3 regions of the Mesorhizobium sp. M0698 genome follow, and region 1 is predicted to be linked to each of the others. Evidence: riboswitches for the same ligand, from Rfam matches in the RefSeq annotation. Region 1 holds a riboswitch; each other region holds the start of a gene.

Region 1 (5,061 bases):
CCTGGCACGCCGTGCGGCGCGATGCGAAAAAACACCGCTCGCCCAATGCCGGCTGGCCGGAAGCAGCGATGGCCGGCGCGCTCGGCCTGGCGCTCGCCGGCCCCCGTTCCTATGACGGCGTCATGGTCGAAGACGCATTGATGGGCGAAGGCGGCCGGCGCGATGATGTCGAGAGCACCGACATCCGACGGGCGCTGAAACTCTACCGCGTCGCCGACTTACTGCTGATCGCGCTGTTCGGCGTGGTCGCGGTGATCGTCATCGCCGCGTGAACGTCCGAATGGGTCGGCAAACCCGACCTACCAGGTAACACGGACTTCCTTTGCGCTCGGATCGGCTTCCACGCCAAACCTTTTGATCGCGTACCCACCGGCAGCTACGGGAGAAGATTTCAATAAGGGTTCGACTACGACAAAAAGTCGTTCAGCGTTTGGCCCATACATGTAGAGGATGCATTCGCCTTCACCAAACAAGTCACCGTCAAACTCGCCGACCGATGCATCCTCGATAGCTTTCTCTAGCCGATTCTCGAGCGCATAAATGGATTCGCGTTCGTCAGCGGCACCAAACTGACCATCATTGAGAATAAGATAGACGATTACCGCCTGGTCCACGAACAATCTCCAGCTTCGCAAGCGACCAGAACTCTATCCCTGACATCCGGCGGCACTGAAACTCTACCGGATCGCCGACTTTCTGCTGATCGCACTGTTTGGGGTAATCTCGACGGTCGTAATTCTGTTGTGATCTTCGCCCGATCCCAGGCGAAACAAAAACCCACCATGCGGCGGGTCGTTGGAGCCAATTAGCACCATACCGAAATTAGTAGCATAGCTGCCGGCACAAAGCAAGAACAAAATAGGGCGCCTTCAGCCTTGAAGGTTCGCAGCTTAGTTCCAGCTTGGGTTCCTCGCCCCACGAAAGTGGGGAGAGGTGGCTCGGCGAAGCCGAGACGGAGAGGGGAACCGCGCTCTACGAAAGCCCCTCTCCGGCCGCTTCGCGACCACCTCTCCCCCGCTTCGCGGCGGGCGAGGAACCCAAATCTTGAGAGGTCGAGACACCGCGCCTCTGCCTCCCCAGCAACCCCCTCAGAACTCGATCCCCTGCTGCGCCTTCACGCCGGCGGAGAAGTGGTGCTTGGTCACGCCCATCTCGGTGACCAGATCGGCCGCCTCGACCAGTGCCGGTTTGGCGTTGCGGCCGGTGACGACGACATGCAGGCCTTCGCGACGCGCCTTCAGCGCCGCGACCACCTTTTCGAGATCGAGGTAGTCGTAGCGCAGCGCGATGTTCAGCTCGTCGAGCACCACGAGGCTGATCGACGGCTCGGCCATCAGCTCCAGCGCTTTCGCCCAGGCAGCCTCGGCCGCCGCGATGTCGCGCTTCAGATCCTGTGTCTCCCAGGTAAAGCCCTCGCCCATGGCGTGCCAGACGACACGGTCGCCGAAGGCGGCAAAGGCGTCTTTCTCGCCGGTGTGCCATTTGCCCTTGATGAACTGAACGACGCCGACGCGCTTGCCATAGCCGAGCATCCTGAGCGCCAGCCCAAAGGCGGCCGTGGTCTTGCCCTTGCCCGGTCCGGTGTTGACGATCAGCAGCCCCTTCTCGACCGTCTTGGCCGCGACCTCGGCGTCCTGCACCGCCTTGCGCTTGGCCATCTTGGCGCGGTGGCGTTCCTCGTCCTTGGGATCGATAGTATCAGCCATGTCATTTCACCTTGAGCGGCAGCCCCGCCACCATCAAAAGCACGGTGCCGGCAACAGCCGCGACGTCCTGGTTCAGCCGGCCGGCGGCGTCGCGAAACCGTCTTGCCAGCGCATTGTCCGGCACGATGCCCTGGCCGACCTCGTTGGACACCACGAACCACGGCCCACGCGGCCGCGACAGCACATCGGCCAGCCTCCGGCATTCGGCCTCGACATCATGGTCGGCCAGCATATGGTTGGTCAGCCACAGCGTCAGGCAGTCGATCAGCACCGGCTGGCCGTCAGGCAGCGCTCCGATCGCGCCGGCAAGGTCGAGCGGCGCATCGATGGTCGTCCAGCCGGCGCCGCGGCGCGAGCGGTGCAGCGCGATGCGCTGGCGCATCTCGTCGTCATAGGCTTGCGCCGTGGCGATATAGCTCCAAGGCGGCGGGCCGACCGTCACCAGGCTCTCGGCATGCGCGCTCTTGCCGGAGCGCGCACCGCCGATGACCAGGGTCAGTGCCCCGGCAGCGCGGTCAGGCAAAGCTGTCGCGCAGGCTGGTCGCCGTGCCCGTGAAGCGTCCGCGCACCACGCCGACGACCGCGCCGAGCACCAGCCAGAACACCAGATTGGTCAGCGTCACCGCCACCACGAACTGGTGGTGCAGGCCTTCCGGGATCGCCGTCTCGAAGCTATCGGGCTGCGGCGCGCCGACGATATGCGGCGCAACGATCAACGCCACGGCAAGAGCCACCAGCGGCAGCGATCTGCGGAAGACGATAAGGCCGAGACCGGCCGCTGTCGCCACCACTGTTGCCCACCACCATATCTGGCGTTGGACAAGGTCGGCCGCCGGCATCGCCGGCAGTTCCGGCGGCAGGCCGAGGCCCGGCGCCAGCGTGAACACGGCAAAGCCGGCAAGCCCCCAGAACAGGCCCTGGCGCCAATTGCCGATGCCGCCGGCGAATTCCGAAACCGCAACCAGGACCAGCGCAAAGCCGATGCCGGTGACGATATTGGCAACGACGCTGAAGCCGAAGCGTTCGAAACCGTCGGCCGGCGCCCAGCCTTCGTCTTCCGCCGGAGCCATCGCTTCAGCCGCTGCCGGCGCGGCGCTGCTCATAGCCGTCGTGCCCGCGGCGTTTTCGGCCGGTGTCGCAGGTGCCGCGGCATGGTCATGGCCGCCGCCGGCCTGTTCATAGACTTCCGCCTTCAGGATGAGCGGCACCGTGGCATAGGCTTGCATGCAGGCGAGAGCCACGCCGGCCACAAGCCCTGCGATCGCCGCGATGAACACGACGTTGCGAAACAGTGTCATGATGTCAGCCCCTTGTTAGTGGCAGGGAAAGCCCATCGAATGGCGATAGTCGTGCGCGGCATTGTGGACCGCATCGATATGCGAGAAGCCGACAAAGCCCATGACGAAAATGCCGAGGAATGCAGCAAGCGCCAGCTGCATGAGACGCGACTGCGAGGAGGCGGAAGCGCCGAGCGAAACGGAAGCGGTATTCATGTCTTTCCTTTCGCCCTCCACCCGAGGGCATAGAAGTCAGTTTCCTGTCGCCGGCAGGTCTCCTGGCTCGCGGATCAGCGCCCTTCCCCACCTTCCCGAAGGCGAACCTTCAGTGGCATATGGAGAGGACTACCGCACACAGTTGCGGGGGCAGCCACGGCATTGGGCAAACAACTTGCCCTCACCGCATTCCCTCTTGGTTCCAAACGGAACCGACGACATCAGTGACTATAGGCAGAATCGCCGCGCCCGGCAAACCAAATTCCGCCGGATCGTGTGGCGAATGCGCCGCCTCGCCAAGCCCGGTCGGCCGGCGCCGCGATTGACAATTTTCGCAGCCGGGTGTCGGCTGGCGGATGGGGAGGAAGCCGGCATGCAACCCAGCCCGAATGAGCGCGGTCCCTACAACGGCCTGACGCGGGCCGAGCCGACGCTGCCGTCATCAGCCTATTGGGACATCGCGGCCTATCAGCGCGATCTCGAGGCCATCTGGTATCGCAACTGGCTGCTCGTCTGCCGCGAGGCCGACCTTGCCCAGCCGCTGGCTTTCAGGACGTTCCGCATAGGCACGCAGGAGGTCGTCGTGCTGCGCGACGAGACCGGCGAGTTGCGCGCCTTCCACAACACCTGCCGGCATCGCGGCTCGCAGCTTTGCCAGCAGAGCGAAGGACGGCTGAAGGCGCGGCTCATCACCTGCCCATACCATGCCTGGTCCTATTCGCTGCACGGCGATCTGGTGCGCGTGCCGTCGAAATCGCTGCCGGACGGCTTCGACAAGGCCGATCATCCGCTCTACCGGGTCGCGCTTTCGGTGTGGCGCGGTTTCGTCTTCGTCAATCTGGCGGAAGACGCTGCCGGCTCGGCTGAAACATCCTTCGATCCGGCATCCGGCAACCTCGCCAACTGGCCGTTGGAAACGCTGCTGAGCGGCCATGTGCTGCGCAAGGTGATAAACTGCAACTGGAAGGTATTTTGGGAAAATTTCAACGAGTGCCTGCACTGCCCCGGCGTCCACAAGGACCTGTCGCGGCTGGTGCCGATCTATGGCCGCGGCCTGATGGGCCGGCACGACGACCCCGAATGGGCGCGCCACGCCGACAATGACGCGCCGGAATTTGCCGGCGGCTTGCGGGCCGGGGCCGAAACTTGGTCGCGCGACGGGCGCGTCCACGGCTCGGTCTTTTCCGGCCTGACGCCGGGCGAGCGTGCCGCCGGGCAGACCTATGCCACCAGCATGCCGTCGATGTTCGTCGTCGGCCATGTCGACTATGTCAGGACCGTGCGGCTGGTGCCGCTTGGCCCGGAGCAGACCGAACTTACCGCCGAATGGCTTTTTTCGCCCGAAGCGCTCGCCGAACCGGCCGCGGATATCGACAACATCGTCGCCTTCGGTACCCAGGTGCTGGAGGAGGATGCTGATATCTGCGAGGTCAACCAGATGGGCCTGCGCTCGATGCGCCACAAGGCCGGCGTACTGATGCCCGAGGAATACGACTTGCACCGCTTCCACAACTGGGTGCGCGAGCGCCATGCGGCGCTCGAACATCAAAGCGATTTGGGCAGATAGCGCCAGGTGACGAAGCCGCAGGCCGCCGCCAGCAGCCCGAGCGTTGCGAAAACCGCGCCCAGGCCGAAGAACGCCTGCACGCCGGCCAAAGGCTTTCCGGCTCTGGCCTAAAGCAGCTCTGATGCCGACCGGTACCAACGCGACGCAAGGCCCTGCTTCTTTTGACGGTGGCAACCGTGATAGTCGTCTTGCCGGGGCTGAACCAAGACAGCGAGACCATGAGCATCGACACGCCGAGCGCAGCCGTTCAGGATCAACCGAAGTCGAAGCGCATCGCCGCTATCGACATTGCACG
Region 2 (5,061 bases), on a different contig from region 1:
GCTTGCCAGCAACAGCACCGCTCCGAAGATAGCGCAGGTTGCGATCAGGCGAAGGTGTAGCGGGCCGGCAAGGGTCCTGGACAAATGCGGGATCATCAGGCCAACGAAACCTATGACGCCTGCTACCGAGACAAGGATTGCTGTCGAGAAAGCGGCGACGAGAAATGTCATCCTGCGCATCCGCGCAACCGGCACACCGAGGCTTTCGGCGGCATTCTCGCCGGCCAGGAAAGCGTCGAGCCGACGATGGTTCCAAAGTCCATAGACAAGGATGGTGCCTGCGCCCAGAGCAGCCAGCCCGACATTGTCCCAACGCGCGAGCCCGAGCCCGCCCATCGTCCAGAACAACACCGAGTGAGCGGCGCGCTGGTCTCCGGCAAAGACGAGATAGTTGGTCAAGGCGGTGAACATGAAGGAGACAGCAAGCCCGGCGAGGATCAGCCGTTCGGGGCCTTGCCCCCTCACCCGCGAAACCAGCAACAGCACGATGCCGGCGGCTAATACGCCGCCCGTGAAGGCCGCGACCGGCAACGTCCAGATGCCGAAATGGTCGCCAAAAATGGTGATGACGGAAACCGCGCCGGCCGCCGCTCCGGACGACAGGCCGAACAGGAACGGATCGGCGAGGTCGTTGCGCGTTACCGTCTGCAGCAGCGCGCCGATGACGCCCAGCCCGGCGCCGACACAGATGGCCATAATCGTGCGCGGCAGCCTGAGATCGACAACGATCTTGGCAATCGGGATCTTGCCGGCCGGACCGGACACGATATCTCCGTCCAGCCCGGCCGCATGTCCGAGCGCAGCAATCACGTCGCTCAGCGCGATGACCGTCGATCCATAGGCAATCGACAACAAAGCAAGAGCGGCAATTGCTGCTGCTCCTGCTGTCATGGCCAATTCGAACGCTCTCTGGCGCAAGCTCAGAAAGCTTCCGGGTGCATCGCCCTGGCGATCTTGCCGATCGCCTCGATGTTGGCAGGCCCAGGTGTCAGTTCGGCATAGCGCAGCGCGACGAAGCGTTCATTTTTGACCGCATCAGTCTCCTTCATCGCCGGATGGGCTTTGAGGAAATCGAGCAGTTTCCTGTAGCCGCCGCCGTCCTGGTAGTCGAGCAGGATAAGGAATTGCGGATTGCGGGCCGCCACCGTCTCCCAATCCGTATTGCCCCAACTCGTCGCCATGTCGGCCATGATGTTGTCGCCGCCGGCAGCAGCGATCATGGCGCTGGGGATCGCGAACTTGCCTGATGTGAAAGGTTTGTCTTCGCCGGAGTCGTAAAGAAACACGCGCGTTCCCTTGCGGTCGCCGATCTTTGCCGTGATATCGGCAAGTTGTGCCTTCCAGTCCGACACAAGCTTTCCCGCCTGGGCCTCCTTGCCAAAAATCTTGCCCAGCTTTTCGACATCACCATAGAGCAGGTCCATCGAGGCCGCGGGGCGGTTCTTGTCGAGATGGACGCAGCTTTCCGTCAGCACAAGCGTCTTGATGCCGTACGGCGCCAGCGTATCGGGCGTCACCTCGCCACCTGGTTTCATGCCGTAATACCAGCCGGCGAAGAAGAAATCGGGCTCGACGGCGACGAGGTTTTCGAGCGTCGGGTATTTCGGCGCGAGTTCCGGGATCGCGCCCTGCTCAGCCTTGAATTCCGGACCGACCTTGTACCATCCGGTGATGCCCGTCAGGCCGACGATCGACGGTTGCAGCCCCAGCGCGAAGGCCATCTCCGCCATGTTCAGATCTTGGATAACGGCGCGCTTCGGCGCGGCTTCGAACGTCAGCGGCGTGCCGCAGCTGTCAACGGTCACGGGAAAAGCGAAGGCGGCCTGGGCAAGCAGTAGGGAGGCAAAAGACAATACGAGGCGTTTCACGAATGTTGCTCCTTGGTCAGATCAGGATGGGAAGAGGCACGGTTAGGAACGTCGAAGATCGTAAGTTCGCGGTCCTCGGTGGGATGGCGCAGCCGAAGCATGTCGACGCCGAAAGTCTCGCGGATCAATTGCTTGGTCAGCGCCTCGTGCGGACCGGCGAGTGCCTGCAGGCGGGCCTCGTTCATCACCGCGACCCTGGTGGCAAATGGCGTGACCAGCGACAGATCATGAAGCACCGCCACCACGGTCATGCCAAACTGCGATACGAGTTCGAGAAGGTCGCTGCGGGCGCGCGGATCGAGATGATTGGTCGGTTCATCGAGGAACAGGATTTTGGGCTCCTGGGCGATGGCGCGCGCCAGCTGGGCGCGTTGCCGCTCGCCACCGGATAGCGAGCCGATTGTGCGGCCGAGCAGCGGCATCAGGCCGGTTCTGCGAAGCGCTTCGATGACGATGTCGCGTTGCTCGCTCCTTCGTCGCAAGCCCGCATGGGGGACGCGCCCAAGCTCGACATAGTCGATCACGGCAAGCCGCGGGTCGGGCTGATCGGTCTGGCCGACGACCGCCATGTGCAGCGCCCGCTCGGCGGCCGAAAATCTCTCCAGCCGGCGTCCGGAGAATCTCACGTCTCCCGCGCTTGGCCGCAGCGTACCGCAGAGCATGCGCAGCAGCGTCGTCTTGCCGGCGCCGTTAGGGCCGATGATGGCGAGGCGGTCGCCCGCCGCTAGCGAAAGGCTCACCGCACTGACCAGGCGCTGGCCATTTGCCGTCGCACTCAGTTCGCGCGCTTTAAGAAGAGGCTGGGAGGCGTCCAACTTACCGTCACTTTCTCAATGGCGACGGAAGGAAGCTGGACGGACCGGCCGACAAGACCGATGTCCACGTCTCCTCCCGGCACACCCCGTCCGGTCAACTCATGCTGATGGCAGGTCTCCTGGCTCGCGGGTCTTTGCGCCATCCTGCCTTCCCAGCCTTGCCGGCCAGTGGCACTTCGGATCTTGCTAACCGCTTACAGTTGCGGGGGCAGCCACGGCCTCGATCCGAAGACCTCACCGTGTTCCCTTTTCACCCCTTGCCTTTCGACTCGGGGACCATCACTCAGCCACCCTAATTTTCCGCCACTCACAGCGCAATAAATTTTCGGAGTTCGGACAGCCGCTGGAGCAAGGGTCTTGTCAGAAGGAGTCATGCATACCTCGTAATGTAATAACATTACGTACCTAGAGGACGTTGTCTGCTTCTGTCAACCCCCAACATGATTTGGGACAAATGGCTGCCGGCATCTGGGCGCGAGGTCGCCGATGCGCCGGAATTCGATCCCTGTAGCGGCAAGGCTGGAAATTTGGATACCGGTCAAAGTGTGAGGCGCGGCAGGCGACCCCGAAGCGCAGGAAGCGCTGCTACCGCTTGTGACGAGCATGCAGAAGATCGGCGTTCAGATGCTCAGACTATCGATCTCATCCAGGCGGAAAACGCTTCGATATGCGCTTGTCGGGGGTGATTGGCTACGCAGGCAAGGTAAAAGCCATAGCCTGGCAGACAGAGATCATGTGCCTTGACTAGCCTGCCAGCCTCGAGTTCGCCACTGACGACCACATCGCTGCAGATAGCGATACCTTGGCCTGCCGCTACCGCGTCAATCGCGTGCAGCTCTTCGCGGAAGCTTAGGTCCCATGCCTGGTTGGCATTGGGGATGCTGGGATCGATCGAGCGTGCGATCGCCAGCCATCGTTGCCAAGTCGGCGCTTCCGGGTCGCGGTTCGTCCAATTGAAATGGATGAGCGGGTATTGCAGCAGATCGGCGGCGCGCTCGATCTGTCGGTCGCCTCCTGCGAACAACTCCGGGCTGCATACCGGAAAGAATGCGTCCCGAAAAATTTCCTGCGCGGGAACATCCCGCGGCATCCTGCGCGCATAGCGGATCGCGACGTCGGCGTCACCGGCTCGCAGGTCCAGAACGGCGTCTGTCCCGATGATCTCCAGTGGAATGTTCGGATGCTGTTCGCGCCACTTCGACAGGCGCGGAACCAGCCATCGGCTGGCAAATGCATTTGGGCTCGTCACGCGCAACGGGCGTTGGCCAACTCCGGCCGAGGCTGATGCTATTGCCGCAGCGAAAGCGTCGAAGCCGCTGCAAATTACCGGGAATAGCCGTTCGCCCACGCCTGTGAGCACGAGCGGTCGTGGGCGCCGCCGGAACAGCAGTTGCCCACAGACCTCCTCCAGCAATCGAATCTGGTGGCTGATGGCCGTTGGCGTCACTCCGAGTTCCGTCGCGGCCTTCCTGAAGCTCATCAGCCTGGCAGCGGCTTCGAAGGCGCGAAGCGACCCGAGCGGCGGAAGTTTTCTCATCCAGGCAGTTTAGATGAATTTAGCTCATCCAGCGACTGAGATATTCGATTTTGCAGCGAATGGCGCCGCATGAGATCATTGTGATCCGGTGAACGACAGCGGCCTGTCCAACCGTGCTGGATCACGAAGGGTATCCCTCGATGAGCACGTTCAAGCTTATAGACGGTTCCGAGCCGACGTTGCAGGCGCCAGATATCGCCCGGCTCAGGCAGGCGATTAGCGGCGATCTGATCCTTCCGGACGACCCTGGCTATGACCAGGCGCGCAGAGTTTGGAATGGCATGGTCGATAAGAGGCCGGCGGCTGTCTTCTATTGCGCCGAATCCAGCGATGTCGTTACGGCCGTCAACTTCGCCCGATCGCAAGGCTTCCTCGTCGCCGTCCGCGGCGGTGGTCATAACGTCGCCGGCAGTTCGGTATGCGACGGCGGCTTGGTGATCGATGTGTCACGCATGAAGCGGATCGAAGTCGACCCGATCCGCCGTGTTGCGCGCGCAGAAGCCGGCCTGAACCTGGGCGAGTTCGACGCAGCCACACAGGTCCATGGTCTTGCGACGACCATGGGTGTCAACGCGGATACCGGCATAGCCGGACTGACACTCGGCGGCGGGTTCGGCAAGCTTGGCCGCAAACATGGACTGAGCTGCGACAACCTTGTCGCTGTCGAAATCGTGACGGCGGACGGCCGGTTGCTCACGGCAAACGCGGCCGAAAATGCAGATTTGTTCTGGGGCATTCGGGGCGGCGGCGGCAATTTCGGAATAGTCACCACCTTCGAATACAAGCTCCATCCCGTGGGTCCGCTCCTCATCGCGGGATCGATGCTATACCGCTACGAAGA
Region 3 (5,061 bases), on a different contig from region 1:
CCCAGTCGAGATAGTCTTTCCAGTCAGACTGGCGCAGTGGCAATCCTTCGCGAAACGCGGCCTCATCGATCTGGATCATCCTTGCGCCGGACCATTCGAGATCCGTCACCTCGTCGCGGATGGCGAGCGCGATCTGGCGGCATGCTTCGGAGCGGGGTACGTCGTCGCGAACAAAAGACCAGTTGAGAATGGTCACCGGGCCTGTGAGCATTCCCTTCACAGGGTTTTCCGTAAGCGACTGGGCGAATTGCCACCAGCGCAGCGTCATCGGCTTGGGCCTCGATACGTCGCCGAAGATGATGGGGGGGCGCACGTAACGCGACCCATAGCTCTGCACCCAGGCATGCTGGGTGAAGGCGAAGCCGGACAGCTGCTCGCCGAAATGCTGTACCATGTCGTTTCGTTCGAACTCACCGTGCACCAGCACGTCCAGCCCGATCTCTTCCTGCCAGCGAATTGCAGCCTCGATCTCCTTCTTCAGGAAGGTCTCGTAGTCGACATAGCTCAGCTGGCCCTTCGCATGAGCGGCCCGCGCCCTGCGTACCTGCGGCGTCTGCGGGAAGGACCCGATGGTCGTCGTCGGGAACGGCGGCAGCCCGAGCGTGCCGGCCTGGACTCTGGAGCGCTCGGCAAAAGCGCTCTCTCGTCGCTTCATGCTGTCGTCAATGCTGGCGATCCGCCCCTCAACCAGCGGGTCATGGATCTTCGTGGATGTCACGCGAGTGGCGGCAGCCTCGGCAGACGCTTTCAACGCGCCTGCCACCGCATCCCTGCCTTGGGACAGGGCCCGGGCAAGCAACACCAACTCGTCGGTCTTCTGGGCCGCGAAGGCGAGCCACGACCTGATGTCCGCGTCGAGTTCCGTCTCCATGCGGAGGTCGATCGGCACATGCAGCATCGAGCAAGAAGGCGCGATCTCGACGCGGTCCAAGGGCCAGCCGGCGACGATCGGTTTGATGCGGTCGAGAATGGCGGGCAGGTTCGCACGCCAGACGTTGCGGCCATCGATCAAGCCAAGCGAGAGCACCAGATCCTTCGGTGCGAGCCGACCCACCGTTTCCAGCTGCTCGGGAGCGCGCACGAGATCAATATGCAGCCCGGCCAGGGGCAGAGAAACCGCGGTTTCGAGATTGTCTCCCAGCGGCCCGAAATAGGCAGCCAGCATGATCTTCAACTCGGGCGCGGCTTTTGACAGCTGGCCATAGGCGAATTCGAACGCAGCTCGTTCGTTCGGGTTCAGATCGAGGACAAGCGCTGGCTCATCGATCTGCACCCAATCGGCACCCGACAGCTTCAAGCTCCGCAGGAGTTGCTCGTAGACGGGCAGAAGCCGTGGTAGGAGCGCGATGGGATCGAATCCTTCGGCAGGCGATTTCGCCAGCTTGAGGAAGGTGATCGGTCCAAGGATGACTGGGCGTGTGTGAACGCCGAGAGCTTTAGCCTCGATGAAGTAATCGACCGGTTTCGTCGACGAGAGGGCGAACGTCTGATCATCGTTGAGTTCCGGCACAATGTAGTGATAGTTGGTGTCAAACCACTTGGTCATTTCCATCGCGGTTACGCCAGTCCGATGAGCCGCATGCTGGTGACCACCGTGCCCACAATCCTCCGTCTGACCTTGGTTGCCGCGCGCCATAGCGAAGTAGATGTCGAGTGGGACCTCGCCGCCATTCCAGCCGTAACGGGACGGAAGGGCGCCGACCATGGCTGCGGTGTCGAGCACATGGTCGTAAAGCGAGAAGTCGTTCGACGGGATTTTCGACACGCCGCGATCGCGTTGCTCCTCCCAGCTAGCGGCACGGAGCGCCTTCGCCGTCGTGAGAAGGTCGGCAGCGGACGATTTTCCGGACCAGTAGCTTTCAAGCGCGAATTTCAGTTCTCGCCGACGACCGAAGCGGGGCACGCCGAGCGTTGCTACAGGAATTTGCTGAGAGATAGTCATGCCAGACCCCGATGGTTGGGGCGTCGGTGACAAGGAAGGCGCTAGCAGGCCGGCACGAACGCCAGGCTGCAGCGGCCACCGAGACACCCCGCCCGTGGACGTAATTCGCCGTGGCAGGTCTCCTGGCTCGCGGGGTCATAGCCTCTACCCGTCTTCCCAAGGCTATTCGCCTCAGTGACATGAGTGGGGTTGGCTCGCCGCTAACAGTTGCGGGGGCAGCGCCGGCATCGCACCGGCTTCCCTCTTAGCTCCGCTGCGGCAGCGCCGTACGGAGAACCACGACGCGGGAGACAATTACAGCAGTTCGCTTCATTGTCAACGCCGCATAAAGAAATGTTTATGTCGTTATGTTAAATTTCCGTTGGCATGTTCCAAAGGTCGCCTCGAAAGCGAAAACTGTGGAAGCCTTGAGCGGCCGGTAAATCAAAGCAATGACGCACGGCGCCCTTGTCCAGGAGGATAGGAGTTCGTCGGCTGCCGGCAGCAAACATACCGGCAAGCGCCGTGGTGCTGCTTAGCGCATCACGCGAACCACCTCGGCGTCGAACTTCGGCTCCGAGGTTCCGACCGCTTCGTTGGTGATCTGCTCGCGACCATATTCGGCTCAATGGCGAGGCTGTTGCCCATGTGGAAGCTGTTGGCCGTGATGCCCTCGGTGATATGACACAACGATTTCGGGGGGAGCACACCGAGGCCAGGCGCAGCGGCGTGTTGCGAAGTGATCGAGGCCAATGTCTCGAACTGCTTGTTCGCAGCCCACCGGCTCAAGGTAACCCGGCTCAAACCACCGGGCTAGCTCAAGTCCTGTCCAAATGAGGCCTGAGCGGCAAATCGTCGTGCACGCGCACGGTTTGGCGTTCGATCTTGTGATGCGTCTTGGGCGGACAATCGCCACGGTGCAGCGCGCAGAAGCGGTCCCCAATTGGGAAGCCGAGGGCGGTGAGGGCAAGCCAGCGCCACAGGCGGAAGGGGACTTGGACCTGTTTGCCCTGCTGGACCACAAGTTCGCGACACAGGGCCTCAAGGAGAAGACCAAGAGTGATTATGCGCGGGACCTCGCCAAATTCATCAAAAGCAGCGGGCAGTCAAAGTTCGGCGCCGATTGACATGGAGATAGCCATCGCGGCGGACCGCCCAGGCGGACCGCAAGCCGGAATACAACCGGGTGCAGGCGGCCAAGCTCGTCCACAAGATGGCGTCGGGCACACACCGGCGATGGGAGAGCGGACCGTGGAGTGCAGGAACTTCACGCCTATCCACGCTCCCGTGGACGTGTCCTGCGGCACATCGGCAGCGATATTGAGGAGGCAGTTGAGCTTCTGGTCGAGCACTCTTACCTGCCACTACCTACGCTTAACGTCATCTCGTACTGAAAACGCACCACGCAAGGTCGAGATGTAACATGCGCCCTTCGTGGATGGTTCTAAGCTTCCTCGGGCGCGGTCAATCTGTGATAACGGTCGCTTGGAACCTCCATCACCGCGACGCGATCAAGGTTGGCGTATCGCGCTCGGTAGTAACCTTCCTCCTCCACTTCGGCGAAACTACACTGGGGAACGTCAAAGGTCGCAGCTTCCAATCCGAAGAAAGTCGTAGCGGTTTCTTCATCCAAGAAGTTCCACTCATCTTCTCCGTCGTCATATGTGACGCGAACATAGGAGGCCATGCGCACGGCTTCCTGATCACCCATCTCTGCGATGATGGCATCGCATTCTTTCTTCAGCTTTCCTGAAACCTCACCCTTATCCCAGTCATCCAAAGCCCGATAGATTTCTGGATGATAATACTCTGGCATCTCCTCTACATCGTCACCGATAAGCTCAATGGTGCGGACATATTGCGGATTTATCAAGAGTATTTTGTTGTCAAGGCTCCAACAATACAGCCATGGCCTGCTTGTGTTATTTCTGCGCAGATTATGAAGTTCCTTCAACTGACGTAAAATCGATTCACGCGCCTTTTCATCGATAGGATATTGGCGGCTGCCAACAGTCGTCTTGATTCTGAGCGTGCCGTATCGCGTTTCGGCATCGGCAATTGCAAACGGGCTCGTGCGCCACTCCTCGACATCAATCTTCCAGCCCAGCAGCTCCTCGACCGTGCATTTCAACGTGAGACAAAGGTCCTTGATCTGCTCGACGTTCAACTGCGTTTTGCCTGTTTCCCAACGGGCCACAGTCTGTTGCGTTGTTGCCATCTGCTCTGCCAAATCTTTTTGAGTCATGCCCAGTCGAACCCTAAGCTCTTTCATGTTCATAACTCACCTCGCGTGTTCAACACACGCATCGTGGATGAATTAATCTAACACGTCAAGCGTGTTCAAAAATCGCAGCATGTGTTTTTAGGGCGTCTTCGAGGCTCCGGCAGCCGTTCGTGACCACTTGCGCAAGACACAGGGCTGGTACACAGCACGAATGGGCGATCAAAAATTACTGCTGCGATGCTCGTCATCAGCCAAGCTGCCGCCGCACCTTCCACTAGGGTGCCAAGGTTCGAAATGAGTGCAGCCGACCATAGCGAACGGAAGGTCTTGTGCTCAAAAGGAACGAGTGAAGATGTTCTCTTCGCCATTGTGGGAAGCCTCGGGATTGACCGCGGGGCTGGATTTGTTTCGCCTCACTCAACCATGGCCTCGCCGTACAAGCCAAGCTGCCACAGTGCGCGCCTGCTAACCCAGAAAACTTGGCGGCCTTACAGGCATGCGCAGGACGTGCGAAGCCGCTCAAATCTCCCCAGATGGTCAGCCATCGAAGACCGGCATCACTTGCCCGTTGAGCGGCTATACGATAATGCTCCGCGCTAAGCAGGAAGCGCCAAAAAATTCGAGCGGCGACTTCATTCTCCTATTCAGGAAGGAACTATGAGGCGGCAGACGCGACCATTCACCGTGGAAATCAAACAAAAGCGCAATTATCAAAAATCCGCACGTTCCATCTGGGGCAATTTCGACATCGCCGCGGCGATGGCCGAGACAACAAAGGAAGTCGAGCCGTTAAATCGTCAGCTTGTTGACTCTACTGTAGTGGCCCTTGATGCTGAACCTTTGCACAAACCGCGAGTGGAGCATTTCATGGCCAATCCCCTGGAGACCGAGTCAGCAGTAGTTCATAGCGAACCGG

The links. A riboswitch is a leader RNA that binds a small molecule or an ion and turns the genes downstream of it on or off. The one in region 1 is predicted to bind cobalamin.
Region 2: another riboswitch for cobalamin. It lies ahead of NKI16_RS27355 (ABC transporter ATP-binding protein); the one in region 1 lies ahead of NKI16_RS02460 (CbtB domain-containing protein).
Region 3: another riboswitch for cobalamin. It lies ahead of metE (5-methyltetrahydropteroyltriglutamate--homocysteine S-methyltransferase); the one in region 1 lies ahead of NKI16_RS02460 (CbtB domain-containing protein).

What each region holds. Positions count from the first base shown of each region.
Region 1 covers NZ_JAMYPQ010000001.1:482,253-487,313, reverse strand. The annotation lists gene cbiB (adenosylcobinamide-phosphate synthase CbiB) at 1-272, shown strand, start outside; gene NKI16_RS02480 (hypothetical protein) at 300-614, opposite strand; gene cobO (cob(I)yrinic acid a,c-diamide adenosyltransferase) at 1,089-1,706, opposite strand; gene cobU (bifunctional adenosylcobinamide kinase/adenosylcobinamide-phosphate guanylyltransferase) at 1,708-2,229, opposite strand; gene NKI16_RS02465 (CbtA family protein) at 2,222-3,004, opposite strand; gene NKI16_RS02460 (CbtB domain-containing protein) at 3,020-3,199, opposite strand; cobalamin riboswitch at 3,235-3,431, opposite strand; gene NKI16_RS02455 (aromatic ring-hydroxylating oxygenase subunit alpha) at 3,573-4,766, shown strand; gene NKI16_RS02450 (heparan-alpha-glucosaminide N-acetyltransferase) at 4,985-5,061, shown strand, end outside.
Region 2 covers NZ_JAMYPQ010000019.1:3,133-8,193, reverse strand. The annotation lists gene NKI16_RS27365 (FecCD family ABC transporter permease) at 1-891, opposite strand, end outside; gene NKI16_RS27360 (ABC transporter substrate-binding protein) at 921-1,868, opposite strand; gene NKI16_RS27355 (ABC transporter ATP-binding protein) at 1,865-2,608, opposite strand; cobalamin riboswitch at 2,776-2,979, opposite strand; gene NKI16_RS27345 (LysR substrate-binding domain-containing protein) at 3,312-4,220, opposite strand; gene NKI16_RS27340 (FAD-binding oxidoreductase) at 4,361-5,061, shown strand, end outside.
Region 3 covers NZ_JAMYPQ010000031.1:12,505-17,565, forward strand. The annotation lists gene metE (5-methyltetrahydropteroyltriglutamate--homocysteine S-methyltransferase) at 1-1,942, opposite strand, end outside; cobalamin riboswitch at 2,038-2,238, opposite strand; gene NKI16_RS31190 (hypothetical protein) at 2,794-3,048, shown strand; gene NKI16_RS31195 (helix-turn-helix transcriptional regulator) at 3,366-4,199, opposite strand; gene NKI16_RS31200 (MFS transporter) at 4,262-4,513, opposite strand; gene NKI16_RS31205 (transposase) at 4,803-5,061, shown strand, end outside.